One region of the Streptomyces sp. NPDC007945 genome, then DNA from elsewhere that is predicted to be linked to it. Evidence: riboswitches for the same ligand, from Rfam matches in the RefSeq annotation. Region 1 holds a riboswitch; each other region holds the start of a gene.
The links. A riboswitch is a leader RNA that binds a small molecule or an ion and turns the genes downstream of it on or off. The one in region 1 is predicted to bind cobalamin.
Positions count from the first base shown of each region.

Region 2: linked by a shared signal. The riboswitch ahead of ACFZCF_RS19320 (energy-coupling factor ABC transporter permease) and the one ahead of cobN (cobaltochelatase subunit CobN) in region 1 are both predicted to bind cobalamin.
Region 3: linked by a shared signal. The riboswitch ahead of ACFZCF_RS07500 (ribonucleoside-diphosphate reductase subunit alpha) and the one ahead of cobN (cobaltochelatase subunit CobN) in region 1 are both predicted to bind cobalamin.
Region 4: linked by a shared signal. The riboswitch ahead of ACFZCF_RS19210 (ABC transporter substrate-binding protein) and the one ahead of cobN (cobaltochelatase subunit CobN) in region 1 are both predicted to bind cobalamin.

Region 1 covers NZ_JBIBJV010000003.1:415,350-419,514, forward strand. Annotated here, with positions in the region: gene ACFZCF_RS12680 (precorrin-8X methylmutase) at 1-428, opposite strand, end outside; gene ACFZCF_RS12685 (cobalamin biosynthesis protein CobG) at 431-1,744, opposite strand; cobalamin riboswitch at 1,832-1,957, shown strand; gene cobN (cobaltochelatase subunit CobN) at 1,997-4,165, shown strand, end outside.
Region 2 covers NZ_JBIBJV010000005.1:508,266-512,430, reverse strand. Annotated here, with positions in the region: gene ACFZCF_RS19335 (ATP-binding cassette domain-containing protein) at 1-487, opposite strand, end outside; gene cbiQ (cobalt ECF transporter T component CbiQ) at 484-1,233, opposite strand; gene ACFZCF_RS19325 (energy-coupling factor ABC transporter substrate-binding protein) at 1,240-1,596, opposite strand; gene ACFZCF_RS19320 (energy-coupling factor ABC transporter permease) at 1,596-2,294, opposite strand; cobalamin riboswitch at 2,323-2,545, opposite strand; gene ACFZCF_RS19315 (PTS-dependent dihydroxyacetone kinase phosphotransferase subunit DhaM) at 2,641-3,048, opposite strand; gene dhaL (dihydroxyacetone kinase subunit DhaL) at 3,045-3,614, opposite strand; gene dhaK (dihydroxyacetone kinase subunit DhaK) at 3,664-4,165, opposite strand, start outside.
Region 3 covers NZ_JBIBJV010000002.1:486,831-490,995, forward strand. Annotated here, with positions in the region: gene mctP (monocarboxylate uptake permease MctP) at 1-44, shown strand, start outside; gene ACFZCF_RS07490 (hypothetical protein) at 122-727, shown strand; gene ACFZCF_RS07495 (GNAT family N-acetyltransferase) at 746-1,249, shown strand; cobalamin riboswitch at 1,284-1,424, shown strand; gene ACFZCF_RS07500 (ribonucleoside-diphosphate reductase subunit alpha) at 1,557-3,932, shown strand; gene ACFZCF_RS07505 (ribonucleotide-diphosphate reductase subunit beta) at 3,932-4,165, shown strand, end outside.
Region 4 covers NZ_JBIBJV010000005.1:478,328-482,492, forward strand. Annotated here, with positions in the region: gene ACFZCF_RS19200 (heavy metal translocating P-type ATPase) at 1-1,394, opposite strand, end outside; gene ACFZCF_RS19205 (ArsR/SmtB family transcription factor) at 1,490-1,906, shown strand; cobalamin riboswitch at 1,994-2,118, shown strand; gene ACFZCF_RS19210 (ABC transporter substrate-binding protein) at 2,307-3,317, shown strand; gene ACFZCF_RS19215 (FecCD family ABC transporter permease) at 3,314-4,165, shown strand, end outside.

The DNA.
Region 1 (4,165 bases):
AGGTGGAAGAGGGCGGTGGGGGCGTTGCCGATGGCGACGACGGAGCCTTCGAGGCGGTCCCGCCACAGTTCGAGGGCGGCGGCCGAGCGGGTGGTGCCCAGTTCGGCGGCGAGCGCCGGCACGGCCGGGTCGGAGAGCGCGCACAGCACCTCGTTGTCGGCGGGCAGCCGCTTGCGGGTGACGCCGGAGGCGACCATCTGCGCGTCGCAGAGGATGGGGGCGCCGGCCCGCAGGGCGGTGCGGGCGCTCGCGACGACCCCGGGGGAGTACGCGATGTCCCGGACGAGGTCCGTCATGCCGCAGGCGTGGATCATGCGGACGGCGACCGTGGCGAGGTCGCCGGGCAGCCCGCCGAGATCGGCCTCGGCGCGGATCGTGGCGAAGGAGCGGCGGTAGATCTCGGCGCCGTCCTTCTCGTACTCGTACATCCTCAGCTCTCCATCGGTTTCGTACGGGCCGCCGCGACGGCCTCGGCCAGGGCGGTACGGGGGACGGGGACGCCGTCCAGCAGATACGTGTCGGGGTCGAGGGCGGTGACCTCGATCCGGGCACCGTGCGGATGACCGCAGCGGCGCTCGCAGCCGGAGTAGTGCACGGGCAGCGGCCCGCCCGGCGCGCGCGCCGCGTCCGCCCGCACGTCGGCGAGGGACTTGGCGCAGCCGGGGGCGCCGGTGCAGGCGGTGACGCCGGTGCGGGGGTCGGCCGGGTCGGTGACCAGGCCGTGCGCGGCGAGCGCGGGGAGCCGGTCCGCGGACGGGCCCACCACGACGACCCCGCGCCACGGGGTGAGCCGCACCTCGTCCGCGCCCTCGGCGAGCGCCCGCAGCCGGCCGGCGGTCAGCCGGCCGAGGGGGGCGAGGACGTGCAGGGCGCGGTCGCCGAGCGGGCCGGGTGCGGGCGGGAGCGGGGCCGGGGGAGGGGAGAAGGAGGGTACGGGCTCCGCGCCGATCCCCGCCCTGGCCAGGGCACCGGCCCAGTCCGGACGCTGCCCGGCCGGGAGTTCGCGCGGTCGCCAGGCCCCGTTCCCGGCGGCCTCGGCGGTGTCCAGGAAGGCGAGCGCGCAGACGAGGGCGGCGGAGACGGCGGGGACCGCTCCGGTTCCGGCGGCGGTGCCGGTCTCGCCGGCGGGCGCGGCTCCGGCGCGGCCCGGGGCCGGGGGCGCGGCGGGCAGGCGGAAGGTCTCCGTGCCCGCCGTCAGGAGCACGGCGCCGTCCGATGCTGCGATCAAGGTCACATCGCCGCCGAGGCCGGCGACGTCGCCGCGGCCGTCGTCGAGGGCGAAGAGGAAGCGGCCGGAGAGGGCCGCCGCGCGCGGCTCCGCGCAGAGCGCGGCGTCCAGGGCGCGGGCCCACAACTGCACGTCGGCGTGGCCGAGTCCGTCGAGTCCGGCGGCCGGGGAGGCGACGATGTTCCGGACCCGCTCGTGGGTGGGGGAGGGCAGCAGGCCCGCGTCGGCGAGGAGCGCGGCGAGACCGGCGCCGCAGCCGTCGCGCAGGCCGCGCAGCTCGGCGTTGCCGCGCGAGGTGACGGAGAGGCACCCGTCGCCCATCCGCTCCGCCGCGTCGGCCAGGACACTCACCTGACGTGACGTCAATCGACCTGCGGGCAGGCGGAGTCGGGCGAGGAGCCCGTCGGCGGCGGCGTGCAGCCGGAGCGCCCCCGGGCACGCGTCGCCACGGTCCCTTATCGGCGCTTCGCCCGGTTCGGGCGGGGTGGTCGGGGTCGGCGGCATGGCGGCGAGCATACCCACGGGGAACCGGGCGGCCGCCGAGTGTGATCCGGCCGACTCTCCGGCCCCCTCCGGCCCGCCGACGGCACGCTTTACTATGCAGATCGGCATGGGGTCCCAGGACCCCGGGGAGGAAGCCCGGTGAGATTCCGGCGCGGTCCCGCCACTGTGAGCCCGTACCGGCGACGGCACGGGTGAGTCAGGAACTCCTGCCGTCCATCGACCACCCGGGGCGCGGACAACCCCGAGGAAGGCCCGAGCCCCGCCATGCTCCTGCTGCTGTCGCACTCCGACACCGACCTGCTCAGCGCCCGTGCGGCCGGAGGGCCGGTGGAGTACCGCTTCGCCAACCCCTCCCGGCTGCCGCTCGCCGACCTCCCCGGCCTCCTCGACGGCGCCGAGCTCGTCGTCGTCCGCCTCCTCGGCGGCGTCCGCTCCTGGGAGGAGGGCCTCGACGCGGTCCTCGCCACCGGGAAGCCGGTCGTCGTCCTCAGCGGCGAACAGGCACCCGACGCCCAGCTGATGGCCGCCTCCACCGTGCCGATCGGCGTCGCCACCGAGGCGCACGCCTACCTCGCGCACGGCGGCCCCGCCAACCTGGAGCAGCTGGCCCGCTTCCTCTCCGACACCGTCCTCCTCACCGGCCACGGCTTCGAGGCCCCCGCCGCCGCCCCCACCTGGGGCCCGCTGGAGCGCACCGCCCGCGTCACCGAGGGCCCGACGGTCGCCGTGCTCTACTACCGCGCCCACCACATGAGCGGGAACACCGCCTTCGTCGGCGCGCTCTGCGACGCGATCGAGGACGCCGGGGCCCGCGCCCTCCCGCTGTACGTGGCCTCGCTGCGCGCCCCGGAGGAGGAGCTGCTCGCCCGGCTCCGCGGGGCCGACGCCATCGTCACCACCGTCCTCGCCGCCGGCGGCACCAAGCCGGCCGCCGCGCAGGCCGGCGGGGACGAGGAGGCCTGGGACGCGGGCGCGCTCGCCGCGCTCGACGTGCCGGTGCTGCAGGCGCTGTGCCTGACCGGTTCGCGCGCCGCCTGGGAGGAGAACGACGAGGGACTGTCGCCGCTCGACGCGGCCAGCCAGGTCGCCGTCCCCGAGTTCGACGGCCGGCTCATCACCGTCCCGTTCTCCTTCAAGGAGATCGACGCCGACGGCCTGCCCGCGTACGTCGCCGACGCCGAGCGCGCCGCCCGCGTCGCCGGCATCGCCGTCCGCCACGCCCGCCTCCGGCACATCCCGAACGCCGAGAAGAGGCTGGCGCTCGTCCTCTCCGCGTACCCGACCAAGCACTCCCGCATCGGCAACGCCGTCGGCCTCGCCACCCCCGCCTCCGCCGTCGCCCTGCTGCGCCGGCTGATCGAGGAGGGGTACGACTTCGGGCCCGAGGCCGACCTCCCGGGCCTGGTCTCCGGTGACGGCGACGAGCTGATCCACGCCCTCATCGAGGCCGGCGGCCACGACCAGGACTGGCTCACCGAGGAGCAGCTGGCGAAGAACCCGGTCCGCATCCCGGCCGCCGACTACAAGCGCTGGTACGCCGAACTCCCGGCCGAGCTGCGCGAGAAGGTCGAGGAGCACTGGGGCCCGGCGCCCGGCGAGATGTTCCTCGACCGGTCGCGGAACCCGGAGGGCGACATCGTGCTCGCCGCGCTGCGGCGCGGGAACCTCCTCGTCCTCATCCAGCCGCCGCGCGGCTTCGGCGAGAACCCGATCGCGATCTACCACGACCCCGACCTGCCGCCCTCCCACCACTACCTGGCCGCCTACCGCTGGATCGCGGCCCGCGCGGAGGACGGCGGCTTCGGCGCCGACGCGATGGTGCACCTCGGCAAGCACGGCAACCTGGAGTGGCTGCCGGGCAAGAACGCCGGCCTGTCCGCCGCCTGCGGCCCCGACGCGGCCCTCGGCGACCTGCCGCTGGTCTACCCGTTCCTCGTCAACGACCCGGGCGAGGGCACCCAGGCCAAGCGCCGCGTCCACGCCACCCTCGTCGACCACCTCGTGCCGCCGATGGCCCGCGCCGACTCGTACGGCGACATCGCACGCCTGGAGCAGCTCCTCGACGAGTACGCGCAGATCTCCTCCATGGACCCGGCGAAGCTCCCGGCGATCCGCGCCCAGATCTGGACCCTCATCCAGGCCGCCAGGCTCGACCACGACCTCGGCCTGCAGGAGCGCCCGGAGGACGACGGCTTCGACGACTTCCTGCTGCACGTCGACGGCTGGCTGTGCGAGGTCAAGGACGCCCAGATCCGCGACGGCCTGCACGTCCTCGGCGGCGCGCCCACCGGCCCCGAGCGGGTCAACCTGGTCCTCTCCATCCTCCGCGCCCGCCAGATCTGGGGCGGCACGCAGGCGCTGCCCGGTCTGCGGGAGGCGCTCGGCCTGGACGAGTCGGCCGCCACCCGCACGACCGCCGACGAGGCAGAGGCC
Region 2 (4,165 bases), on a different contig from region 1:
GGGGGCGCATGGCCACCGCGCCCGCGATCGCCGCCCGCTTCCGCTGCCCGTACGACAGCAGGTGCGTCGGCCGGTCCGCGAGCGCCGTGATGTCCAGCGCCTCCAGCGCCTCGGCCACCCGCAGCCGCACCTCGCGCTCCGGCAGCCCCAGGTTCATCGGCCCGAAGGACACGTCCTGCGCCACCGACGCGGCGAAGAGCTGGTCGTCCGGGTCCTGCACCACCAGCTGCACGGAGCTCCGCAGCCGGGTCAGGCCCTTCCGGTCGTACGCCACCTCCGCGCCGTCCAGGAGCAGCGCCCCGCTCCCGCACCGCAGCCCGCCGCTCAGCAGCCGCAGCAGCGTCGTCTTCCCCCCGCCGTTGCGCCCGAGCAGCGCCACCGCCCGCCCCTCGTGCACGGCGAAGCCGACGTCGGTGAGGACGGCGGGTCCGTCCTCGTACGCGAAACCCGCGCGGACCAACTCCACGACCGGGGTGGGGGCCGTCATGGCAGGAGTCCTTCCAGGACGAGGGTGAGGGCGACGAGCCCCGCGAGGAGGCCGCCCGTCGCCGCGAGGAACGGGCGGGAGACGGGCGCCTCGGGCAGCAGGACCCGCAGGGTGCCGTCGTAACCGCGCCCGGCGAGTCCGCTCTGGAGCCGCTGCGCCCGGTCGAAGGCCCGCACGAAGGAGGTCGCGCCGAGCCCCGCCAGCGAGCGCCACACCGCGGCCCGGGTCGTCGCCCCGAGCCGCGCGGCCTGCGCCTGGCGCACCTTGCCCTGCGCGTCGAGCAGCAGGAACACGATCCGGTACATCACCAGGGCCACGTCCACCACCGGAGCCGGCACCCCGGCGCGCACGAGCCGCGGCAGCACGTCCGACACCGGGGTGGTGAAGGCGAAGAGCAGCACGCCCAGCGAGGCCGAGGCCGTCCGCAGCAGCAGTTCCCCCGCGTGCGCCGGGCCGTCCGGCGCCCAGGCGACGAGACCGCCGGACCCGCCCACCGAGAACAGCAGCGGAACGGCACCGGTGACGCAGAAGCCCAGCGGGATCCGGAACGCCCGCCACAGCTGCCGGCCCGGCACACCGGCCGGCCCGAGCAGCACGGCGAGAGTGGCCGCCGCGACCAGGGGAGCCCCCGGCCAGGGCGGCAGGCACACCGCGCACAGGGTCAGGCCGAACCCGAGGACGGCCTTCTCCGCCGGATGGCGGCGGCGCCAGCGGCTGCTGTGCGCCGCCGCGTCGATCGGCAGCATCGGCGGCTACGCGTCCTTCTCCGCGCCCGTGGCGGGCGCGCCGCCGCCGCTCCGGGCCGCCGCCCGCTCCTCGCCCTGCCGCCGTCCGCGCCGCAGCCCGAAGTAGTAGGCGAGGACGCCGGCGCCGAGCGCCGCCTGGAGCGCGAACAGCGCCGACTCGATCTCACCGGACGGCGGTTCGTACAGTGGCGAGAACCACGGCTCGTAGTCCGGCTCGATCTCCGTGATCGCCGTCTCCGCCTCGGCGTCGGCACCGGTGAAGGGTTCCTCCTTGTGGTCGCCGAGCCCCAGCGCCAGCGGCAGCACGGCCAGCGCCGCGACCAGCAGGAGCAGCAGACCGTTGATCTTCGCGTTCCTGCTCATCACGCCGCCGCCTCCTCGCGCCGCTCCGCCGGCTTCGACGCGGCGAGCACGCCGAGCCGCAGCAGGTCGCCCTTGCTGGACTGGGTGAGCAGCCGCATCACCAGGACGGTCAGCAGCCCCTCGCTCACCGCGAGCGGGATCTGCGTCACCGCGAAGATCCCGCCGAACTTGGCGAGCGACCCCGCGACGCCGCTGCCCGGGTCGGGGAAGGCGAGGGCCAGCTGGACGCTGGTCACGCAGTAGGTGGAGAGGTCGGCGACGAACGCGCCGGCGAACACCGCCACCATCAGCGGCGCCCCGAACCGCCTGACCAGCAGGTACGTGCCGTATCCGGCCCACGGGCCGACGATCGCCATGGAGAAGACGTTGGCGCCGAGCGTGGTCAGCCCGCCGTGGGCGAGCAGCAGCGCCTGGAACAGCAGGGTGATCGTGCCGAGCACCGCCATGATCGGCGGCCGGAACAGGATGGCGCCGAGCCCCGTGCCCGTCGGGTGGGAGCAACTGCCCGTCACCGAGGGCAGTTTGAGGGCGGACAGGACGAACGTGAAGGCACCCGCGGCACCGAGCAGCAGGGTGGACTCGGGGTTGGCGCGCACCTCGCGGGTGAGCGCGCGGACGCCGTGGACGACGAACGGAGCCGACGCGACGCCCCAGGCGGCCGCGTGGACGGGGGGTAGATACCCCTCGGCGATATGCATGATCGGGAGACCCTCTCCAGCACCTCGTGGATGGACAACGCGCCCTGGCCGGTCTCCTGGCTGACGGTAGTGCCGCCCGACTCCGCCTTCCCACCCCGCGACGGTCTCCCGCGGCGGAGCAGTGGCTTCCCCGAGGGGATGGAGCCGGACCTCCCGATCACAGTGGCGAGGGCCGCACCGGTACTGCACCGGTTTCCCGAACACCAAGGCCCTGTGACATTAGTGTGTTGACCTGCTTCATCACAATGCGGGGTCGGTCACTCGCGCTCCGGAGCACCGACCCCGCCGCCCCCGCTCGGCCCCTCCCCGCACGCCCCGACGGCCCCAGCCGGTCGGCGCCGGGCGCTCAGGTCTTGCGGTAGCCGTACGCCTCCGAGGCCGCGGCGGCGACCGCGTCGAGGTCGCCGCCCGCGCTCGCCGTCACCAGGGCGGCCACCGCGCCCTCGACGAAGGGGGCGTCCACGAGCCGGGCCCCCGCCGGGAGTTCGTCGCCCTCCGCGAGGAGCGCCTTCACCGTCAGGACCGCGCTGCCCAGGTCCACCAGGAGCGCCACGCCGGCGCCCGCGTCGACGGCCTTCGCCGCCGCGGTGATCAGCGCGGAGCTCGTACCCAGGCCGCCGCCGGGGAGGCCGCCGGCCGCCGCCACCGGCGCCAGGTCACCGCCGCCCGCGAGCCCGCGGGCCAGCTCCGCGACGGCGTCGGCGACGGCCGCGCTGTGCGAGACGAGCACGATCCCGACCCTGTCCCCGCTCATCCGGCCGCCACCTCCTCCAGGGCCGCGAACAGCAGAGCCGACGATGTCGCCCCCGGATCCTGGTGTCCGACCGAGCGTTCACCGAGATAGCCGGCCCGGCCCTTCCGGGCGCGCAGCGGCACCGTCGCGAGCGCGCCCGCCTCCGCCGCGGACCGCGCGGCCGCGAACGACTCGCGCAGCGACTCCGCGGCCGGGGTCAGCGCGTCCAGCATCGTCTTGTCGCCCGGGACCGCCCCGCCCAGCTGCCCGACCGCCGCGACCCCGGCCGCCAGCGCGTCCGCCAGCTCCGCCCGCGACACCTCGCCGGCCTCGCCGAGCGCCTTCCCGGCGCGCCGCAGCAACGTCCCGTACAACGGCCCCGATGCCCCGCCCACGGTCGCGATCAGCAGCCCGCCGGCGGTGACGAGGACCGCGCCCGGGGTCGCGGGCGGCTCCTTCGCCAGCGCGTCGGCCACGGCGGCGAACCCCCGCTTCAGATTGGCCCCGTGGTCCGCGTCGCCGATCGCCGCGTCCAGGTCGGTGAGCCGTCCGGCCTCCCGGGCCACGGCCGCCGCGACGCCCTCCATCCACCGCACCGCGAAAGCGGCGCCGTACGCCTCCGTGCTCGTCACCGGCTCACCGTCCCCAGCGCAGCGCGGGCGTGGCCACCGGCGCGTCCCACAACCGCAGCAGCTCCTCGTCGGCGGCGCACAGGGTGACCGAGCAGCCCGCCATGTCGAGCGAGGTCACGTAGTTCCCGACCAGCGTGCGCGCCACCGGCACCCGCCGGGCGTCCAGCACGCGCCGCACCTCCGCGTTGAACCCGTACAGCTCCAGGAGCGGCGTCCCGCCCATCCCGTTCACCAGCAGCAGCACCGGGTCCGAGGGCCGCAGGTCGTCCAGGACGGCGTCGACGGCGACCTCGGCGATCTCTCCCGCGGTCATCATCCCGCGCCGCTCCCGCCCCGGCTCCCCATGGATCCCGACCCCCAACTCCAGCTCGCCCGGCGGCAGATCGAAGGTGGGACCGCCCTTCGCGGGCGTGCTGCACGCACTCAGCGCCACCCCGAACGACCGCGACCGCGCCACCACCCGCCGCGCCAGGGCCTCCACCCGCTCCAGGGGCGCGCCCTCCTCG
Region 3 (4,165 bases), on a different contig from region 1:
ACGCCGGCGTCCGTCCCCTCCCGAAGGTCGGCGCCGGCCACTGAGCCGTCCCGCCCCTCCCGCAGGCCGCCCGCCTCCCAGGCCGGGCGGCCTGCCGCGTCCCCACCACCGAAGGGCCCCCATGCGACCGCGGACCACTCCCCCGCAGCTGCTCCTCCTCGCCGTCGGCCTGGCCGCGCTCACCGGCTGCGGCACCGTGACGGCCGCCGACCCGCCCGCCCCCGACCGCGCCGCCCTGGAGGCCCGCGCCCGGTACGCCCAGACCCGCGTCGAGCACGTCTACGTCACCGAGGCCGAGGGCTACGCGCCGGCGCTCCAGTCCGCCGTCGTCGCCGGCGACGACGGCTTCCGGATCGTGTACGTGAACAAGGACGGCGGCAGCGTCACGCTCAGCGCCGAACGGCGGCCCTTCCGCGCCGAGGAGTGCGTGGCCGGCCCCCCGGACGGCGACGGCTGCGAGACCGAGGGCGACGGCTGGTACCGCCGCACCGGCGACCGGCACGCCTACCTGCGCAACGAGAACGGCCTGCGCGTCGAGGTCGCCGCCCCGCTCGCCGTCCCCCGCGACCTGCTGAAGCGGGCCGCCGCGAAGGCCCACCGGGCCGACGACGCCGAACTCGACGCCGTCCTGCCGAAGTCCACCGGGCCGGACGGCCCGGTGGAGCGCGGTGACCTGCCGCCGGTCGGCGACGGGGCGCCCGACAACTCGGTGGGCGTCGGCGGCTGAGCACGGCACACTGCGGGCATGGACTTCACGATCAGGGCCGTACGGCCGGAGGAGTACGAGGAGGTCGGCGAGCTCACCGCCCGCGCCTACCTCGACGACGGGCACCTCACCTTCGGGGAGGACGACGACTACCTCCCGCTGATGCGGGACGTCGCCCGGCGGGCCGCCGAGGCCGAGGTGCTGGTCGCCGCGGACCACGACGGGACGGTACTCGGCGCGGTCACCTTCACGGCTGGCGGCGGGGAGTGGGCGGACATCGCCGGCCCCGGCGAGGCCGAGTTCCGGCTCCTCGCGGTGGCGCGCCCCGCCCGCGGCCGGGGCGTCGGCGAGGCGCTCGTGCGGACCTGCGTCGACCGGGCGCGGTCCCTCGACGGCTGCGTCCGGCTGGTGCTCTCCACCCAGGACCGGATGACGACCGCCCACCGGATCTACCGCCGCCTGGGCTTCGTCCGGGTCCCCGAGCGGGACTGGTCCCCGGTGCCCGGCCTTTCGCCCCTGTGGGCGTTCTCCCTGGACATCTGAACGACGGGACACAACATGTGGGGGGTGCCGAGAGGGGCGCCCCCCACATGTATGCTCGACCTCGCTGTCGCCGCAGGGGAATCCGGTGCGAATCCGGAACTGTCCCGCAACGGTGTACTCCGTGCGCTTTCGTGCGGAGGGAGTCCGATGACCTGCCGACGGTGCGCCCGGTCCGTCCGTTCCGGGTGCCGACGACGTCCGGGCCTCGCGGAATGGGCCGGTGGACGCGGGCGCTTCCGCGCGTGCGGAGGCCTGCCCGCCCGCCTCCCGCCGCCCTGACCCGGGCCGAGCGAGGGAGAGCCCCCACGTGACCATCGCGCCTGCGGGTCCGTCAGCTGCCGAGGCCGCCGCGACCGACGGCCCCGGGACCGTACTGCTGCGGACCCTGACCGACCTCACCGCCGACCTCGCCGACACCGACCCCGGCCGGGTCGCCGCCGCCGCGCTGCGCGGCCGGCACGCCGGCTCGGACGAGGCGGAGCTGCGCGAACTGGCCACCGAGGCGGCGGCCGGACTCATCTCCGAGGACCCCGCCTACTCCCGGCTCGCCGCCCGCCTGCTCACCCGCACCATCGCCGAGGAGGCCGTCTCCCAGGGCGCCGTCTCCTTCTCGGCCTCGGTCGCCACCGGCCACCGCGAGGGCCTGATCGCCGACCGCACCGCCGCCTTCACGGCCCTGCACGCGGACCGCCTGGACGCGCTCGTCGACCCGGCCGCCGACGACCGCTTCGGCTACTTCGGCCTGCGGACCCTGTACTCGCGCTACCTGCTGCGCCACCCGATCACCCGCAAGGTCATCGAGACCCCGCAGCACTTCATGCTCCGGGTCGCCGCGGGCCTCGCCGAGGACGACAGCGTCCGCGCCCTGGACGAGGTGGCGGCGCTGTACGGCCTGATGAGCCGCCTGGACTACCTGCCGTCCTCGCCCACGCTCTTCAACTCCGGCACCCGTCACCCGCAGATGTCCTCCTGCTACCTCCTGGACTCCCCGCAGGACGAGCTGGACTCGATCTACGACCGCTACCACCAGGTCGCCCGCCTGTCGAAGCACGCCGGCGGCATCGGCCTGTCGTACTCCCGGATCCGCTCGCGCGGTTCGCTGATCCGCGGCACCAACGGCCACTCCAACGGCATCGTGCCCTTCCTGAAGACGCTGGACGCCTCGGTCGCCGCCGTGAACCAGGGCGGCCGCCGCAAGGGCGCCGCCGCCGTCTACCTGGAGACCTGGCACGCGGACATCGAGGAGTTCCTGGAGCTCCGCGACAACACCGGCGAGGACGCCCGCCGCACCCACAACCTGAACCTCGCCCACTGGATCCCGGACGAGTTCATGCGCCGGGTGAACGCGGACGCCGAGTGGTCGCTCTTCTCCCCCGCCGACGTCCCCGAGCTGGTCGACCTGTGGGGCGAGGAGTTCGACGCCGCCTACCGCGCCGCCGAGGCGAAGGGCCTGGCCCGCCGCACGATCCCGGCCCGCGACCTGTACGGCCGGATGATGCGGACCCTGGCGCAGACCGGCAACGGCTGGATGACCTTCAAGGACGCCTCGAACAGGACGGCCAACCAGACCGCCGAGCCCGGCGCGGTCGTCCACTCCTCCAACCTCTGCACCGAGATCATCGAGGTGACGAACGACGGCGAGACGGCCGTCTGCAACCTCGGCTCGATCAACCTGGGCGCCTTCGTCCACCCCGAGATCCAGGGCATCGACTGGGCCCGCCTGGACGACACGGTCCGCACCGCCGTCACCTTCCTCGACCGGGTCGTCGACATCAACTTCTACCCGACCGAGCAGGCCGGGAGGTCCAACGCCGAGTGGCGCCCGGTGGGCCTGGGCGCGATGGGCCTCCAGGACGTCTTCTTCAAGCTGCGGCTGCCCTTCGACTCCCCCGAGGCGAAGGCGCTGTCCGCGAAGATCGCCGAGCGGATCATGCTGGCGGCCTACGAGGCCTCCGCGGACCTCGCGGAGCGCAGCGGCCCGCTGCCGGCCTGGGAGCGGACCCGTACCGCCCGGGGCGTGCTGCACCCGGACCACTACGACGTCGAGCTCGCCTGGCCGGAGCGCTGGGCGGCGCTGCGCGAGCGGATCGCCGCGGTCGGCATGCGCAACTCCCTCCTCCTCGCCATCGCCCCGACGGCGACCATCGCCTCGATCGCCGGCGTCTACGAGTGCATCGAGCCGCAGGTCTCCAACCTCTTCAAGCGCGAGACGCTCTCCGGCGAGTTCCTCCAGGTCAACTCGTACCTCGTCCAGGAGCTGAAGCGGCTCGGCGTCTGGGACGCGCAGACCCGCGAGGCGCTGCGCGAGTCCAACGGCTCCGTGCAGGGCTTCTCCTGGGTGCCGGCCGAGGTCCGCGAGCTGTACCGGACGGCGTGGGAGATCCCGCAGCGCGGCCTGATCGACATGGCCGCGGACCGCACGCCCTTCCTCGACCAGTCCCAGTCCCTGAACCTCTTCATGGAGACGCCGACCATCGGCAAGCTGTCGTCGATGTACGCGTACGCCTGGAAGCGCGGCCTGAAGACCACGTACTACCTGCGCTCGCGCCCGGCGACGAGGATCGCCCGCGCCGCCCAGGCGTCCGCGACCACCACCGCCCCCCTCCCCGTCCAGCAGGTCGCCGACCCCGACGCGGTCGCCTGCTCCCTGGAGAACCCCGAGTCCTGCGAGGCCTGCCAGTGATGACCACCCGTACGCACAACCTCCTGGACCCGGGCTTCGAGCTGACGCTCCGCCCGATGCGCTACCCCGACTTCTACGAGCGCTACCGGGACGCCATCAAGAACACCTGGACCGTCGAGGAGGTCGACCTCCACTCGGACGTCGCCGACCTCGCCAAGCTCACCCCGGGCGAGCAGCACATGATCGGCCGCCTCGTCGCGTTCTTCGCGACCGGCGACTCGATCGTGGCGAAC
Region 4 (4,165 bases), on a different contig from region 1:
GGGAGCCCGTCGACGGTGACCACGACGGCGGTGTGTCCCTCCGCCTCCAGGCCGTCGGCGAGGACGGCGGCCGGGTGCGCGGGGTCGTCGAGGAGGCGGGCGGGGCTGCCGACGGCGACGACGCGGCCGTCCACGGTGGCGCTGACGCCCGTGCCGGGGGTGGAGGCGAAGCCCTCGGCCGGCGGCGTCTCGAGGCCACGCGCGCGGGCCGCTTCGACGACGGCGCGGGCGAGGGGGTGCTCGCTCGGGTGCTCGGCCGCCGCGGCGGCACCGAGGACGCCGTCGGCGTCGAGGCCGGCGCCCGCCAGGGGGTGGACGCCGGTGACGCGGGGGGTGCCTTCGGTGAGGGTGCCGGTCTTGTCCAGGGCCACCGCGTCGATCTGCCCGAGGCGTTCCATGACCACGGCCGACTTCACCAGGACGCCGTGGCGGCCGGCGTTGGCCATGGCGGAGAGGAGCGGGGGCATGGTGGCGAGGACGACGGCGCACGGTGAGGCGACGATCATGAAGGTCATGGCCCGGAGCAGGGTGGACCGGAGGTCGGAGCCGAGCAGCAGCGGGACCGTGAAGACCAGCAGGGTGACGGCGACCATGGCGAGGCTGTAGCGCTGTTCGACCTTCTCGATGAAGAGTTGGGTCGGCGCCTTGGTCTCGGCGGCCTCCTCGACCATCGCGACGATCCGGGCGATCACCGATTCCGACGGGTCGCGTTCGACCCGCACGCGCAGGGCGCCGGAGCCGTTCAGGGTGCCGGCGAAGACCTCGTCGCCGGGCCGCTTGGCCGCGGGCAGCGGTTCGCCGGTGATGGTGGCCTGGTCGACGTCGCTCGCGCCGTCCAGGACCCGGCCGTCGGCGCCGATCCGCTCGCCGGGCCGGACGAGGACGAGGTCGCCGACGGCGAGGGAGCCGGCCGGGACGACCTCCTCCGTGCCGTCGGCCGCGATCCGCGTCGCCGTCTCCGGTGCCAAGTCGAGCAGACCGCGCACGGAGTCCGCGGTCCGGGCGGTGGCGACGGCCTCCAGCGCGCCGGAGGTGGCGAAGATGACGATGAGCAGCGCGCCGTCGAGGATCTGACCGATGGCGGCGGCGCCGAGCGCGGCCACCACCATCAGGAGGTCCACGTCGAGGGTCCGCTCCCTGAGCGCCTTCAGGCCCTCCCAGCCGGGCTCCCAGCCGCCGGTGGCGTACGTGGCCGCGAACAGCGGGCCCCACAACCAGGCCGGGGCGTCCAGCAGGTACGCCGGGAGCGCGGCGAGGAAGCACAGCAGGGCGGCGAGCGCCCAGCGGACCTCGGGCAGTGCCAGGAGGCGGGTGCGTCGGCGGGGCGGTACGCGGTCCGCGGGCGAGGGGGCGACGGGGGTGGGCGGCCCGGGGCTCTGCAGGACGGAGGACATGGCGAAGCAACCCTTCACGGGGGCCGGCGGGACGACAGGCCCACCATACAGGAACACATGAATAGGTCTTCAGGTGTCGTCCGTATCATGGTCCCATGGGCCACGGACCGATTGCCACCAGCACCACGCGCGAACGCCTCGACGCGGTCGGCGCCACCGACGTCGCCGCGACGCTCCAGGCCCTCGCCACGCCCTCGCGGCTGTACATCCTGGCGCGCCTGCGCGAAGGCCCTTCGTCGGTCGGCGAGTTGGCGACGGCCGTCGGCATGGAGCCCTCCGCCTGCTCCCACCAACTGCGCCTGCTGCGCAACCTCGGCCTGGTGACCGGCGAGCGCCACGGCCGCTCGATCGTCTACGCCCTCTACGACAACCACGTCGCCGAACTCCTCGACCAGGCGCTGCACCACGTCGAGCACCTGCGCCTCGGCGTCCGCGACCTGCCCGCCGAACTCGACGCGTCGGCCGCCGGGACCCCGGCGGGCGCGGACGCGGGCGGCGCCGCGCGCGGGTAGTCCGCCGAGGGGAGCAAGATCGGGCCGTGGTAGTTTGCCGAGGCCAGTCGAACCTCTGCACGTATCCACGCGGTACGCGCACGGGTCAGGGAATCCGGTGGGAATCCGGAACTGACGCGCAGCGGTGAGGGTGACGGGCGGGACATCGGCCACTGGGCCCCGAGGGGGTCTGGGAAGGCGTTCCGTCCGGACGACCCCGAGTCCGAAGACCTGCTGGCGGCCCGGGCGGCGATCGTACGGCGTCCGGGAAGCACCGTACATCAGGCTCCGCGCATGAGCCGTGACGCAGAGGACCCTTCCCGTGCCCTTCGCACCTCCCGCCCGCACACCCCGGCCTTCCCGTTCGCTCCGTTCCCTCCGTCCCTTCCGCTCCCGCCGCGCCCGGGCCGCCGCGCCGCTCCTGGCCGGTGCCGTGCTCCTCGCCGGCTGCGGCGCCGGCGGGACGGCCTCGCCCGGCCCGTCCGGAGCGAAGGGGTCGGACTCCGCCGGGTACCCCGTCCGCCTCGACAACTGCGGACAGCGCGTCGAGGTCGCCGCCCCGCCGCGCCGGGCCGTCGCCCTCGACCAGGGATCGGCCGAGATCCTGCTCTCCCTCGGCCTCGCCGACCGGATGGCGGGCACCGCCACCTGGACGGACCCCGTGCTCAAGGGCCTGGAGAAGGCGAACGCGTCCGTGCCACGGCTCGCCGAGCGCTACCCGTCGTTCGAGAAGGTCCTCGACGCCGAACCCGACTTCGTCAGCGCCTCCTTCCTCTACACCCTGGGCAAGGGCGGTGTGGCGCCCCGCGAGCGGTTCACGAAGCTCGGCGTCCCCACGTACCTCTCCCCTGCCGACTGCGTCGGCAAGGACAACGGCGGGGACGGCGACGGCGTGCGGACCGAGCCCCTCACGATGGACGCCGTGTACGGCGAGGTCCGCGACCTGGCGAGGATCTTCGGCGTTCCGGAGCGCGGCGAGAAGCTCGTCGCGGAGCTCCGCGCCCGGGTGGCGAAGGCCAAGGCCGGCGCCGACTTCGGCGGCGCGTCCGTCCTGTACTGGTTCTCCGACTCGCAGGGGCCCTACATGGCCGGCTGCTGCGGCGCGCCCGGGATCATCAGCGGGACGCTCGGCGTGAAGAACGTCTTCGACGACACCAAGGAGGAGTGGCCCCAGATCAACTGGGAGACGGTCGTGGACCGCGACCCCGACGTGCTGGTCATCGCCGACCTGACCCGCCAGGCGCAGTCGGCCGAGAGCGCCGCCAAGAAGATCGAGTTCCTGGAGTCGCACCCGGTCACCCGGAACATGACCGCGGTCAGGAAGAAGCGGTACGTGATCCTCAGCGGCCAGGCCATGAACCCCACCATCCGCACCGTGGAAGGCATCGAGCAGCTGGCCGCCGCCCTGCGCGCGCACGGGCTCGCCACGTGACCCCGGCACGGTCCTCCCGCGCGCTCACGCCGCTCGCCGGGGCCGCCGGGACCGCCCTCCTCTGCCTCTCGGTCGCGCTCGCCGTCACCCTCGGCCCGGCCGACATCCGAGTCGCCGACGCCTGGTCCGTCGTCGCCGCGCACCTCGGCGGGGAACCGTCCGGCCTGAGCGCGATCCGCGAGGGCATCGTCTGGGAGCTGCGGCTGCCCCGCACCCTCCTCGCGGCCGTGTGCGGGGCCGGACTCGCCGTCTGCGGGGCGGTGATGCAGTCGCTGCTGCGCAATCCGCTCGCCGACCCGTTCGTCCTCGGCGTCTCCTCCGGCGCGTCGACCGGAGCGGTCGCGGTGGTCGTCCTCGGCGCCGGCGGCGGCCTGGTCTCCGTCACCGGCGGCGCCTTCCTGGGCGCGGTCTGCTCCTTCGCCCTGGTCCTGCTGCTGAGCCACACCCTGGGCGGGTCGACGGACCGCGTCGTCCTCGCGGGGGTCGCGGCCATGCAGCTCTTCTCCGCCCTGACCTCCTTCGTCGTGATGACCGCCGCCGACGCCGAGACCACCCGCGGCGTCCTCTTCTGGCTGCTGGGCTCGCTCAGCGGGGCGGACTGGACCGACGTCGCGGCGTGCGCGGCCGTGCTCGCCGGCGCGCTCCTCGTGTGCGGCGGACACGCCCGTACCCTCGACGCCTTCGCGTTCGGCGAGGACGCGGCGGCGACCCTCGGCGTGTCCGTGGCGCGGACCCGTCTCGTCCTCCTCTCCGTGACCGCCCTGCTGACCGCCGTCCTGGTGTCCTCGGCGGGCGCGATCGGCTTCGTCGGCCTGGTCCTGCCGCACGCGGTCCGCGCCCTCACCGGC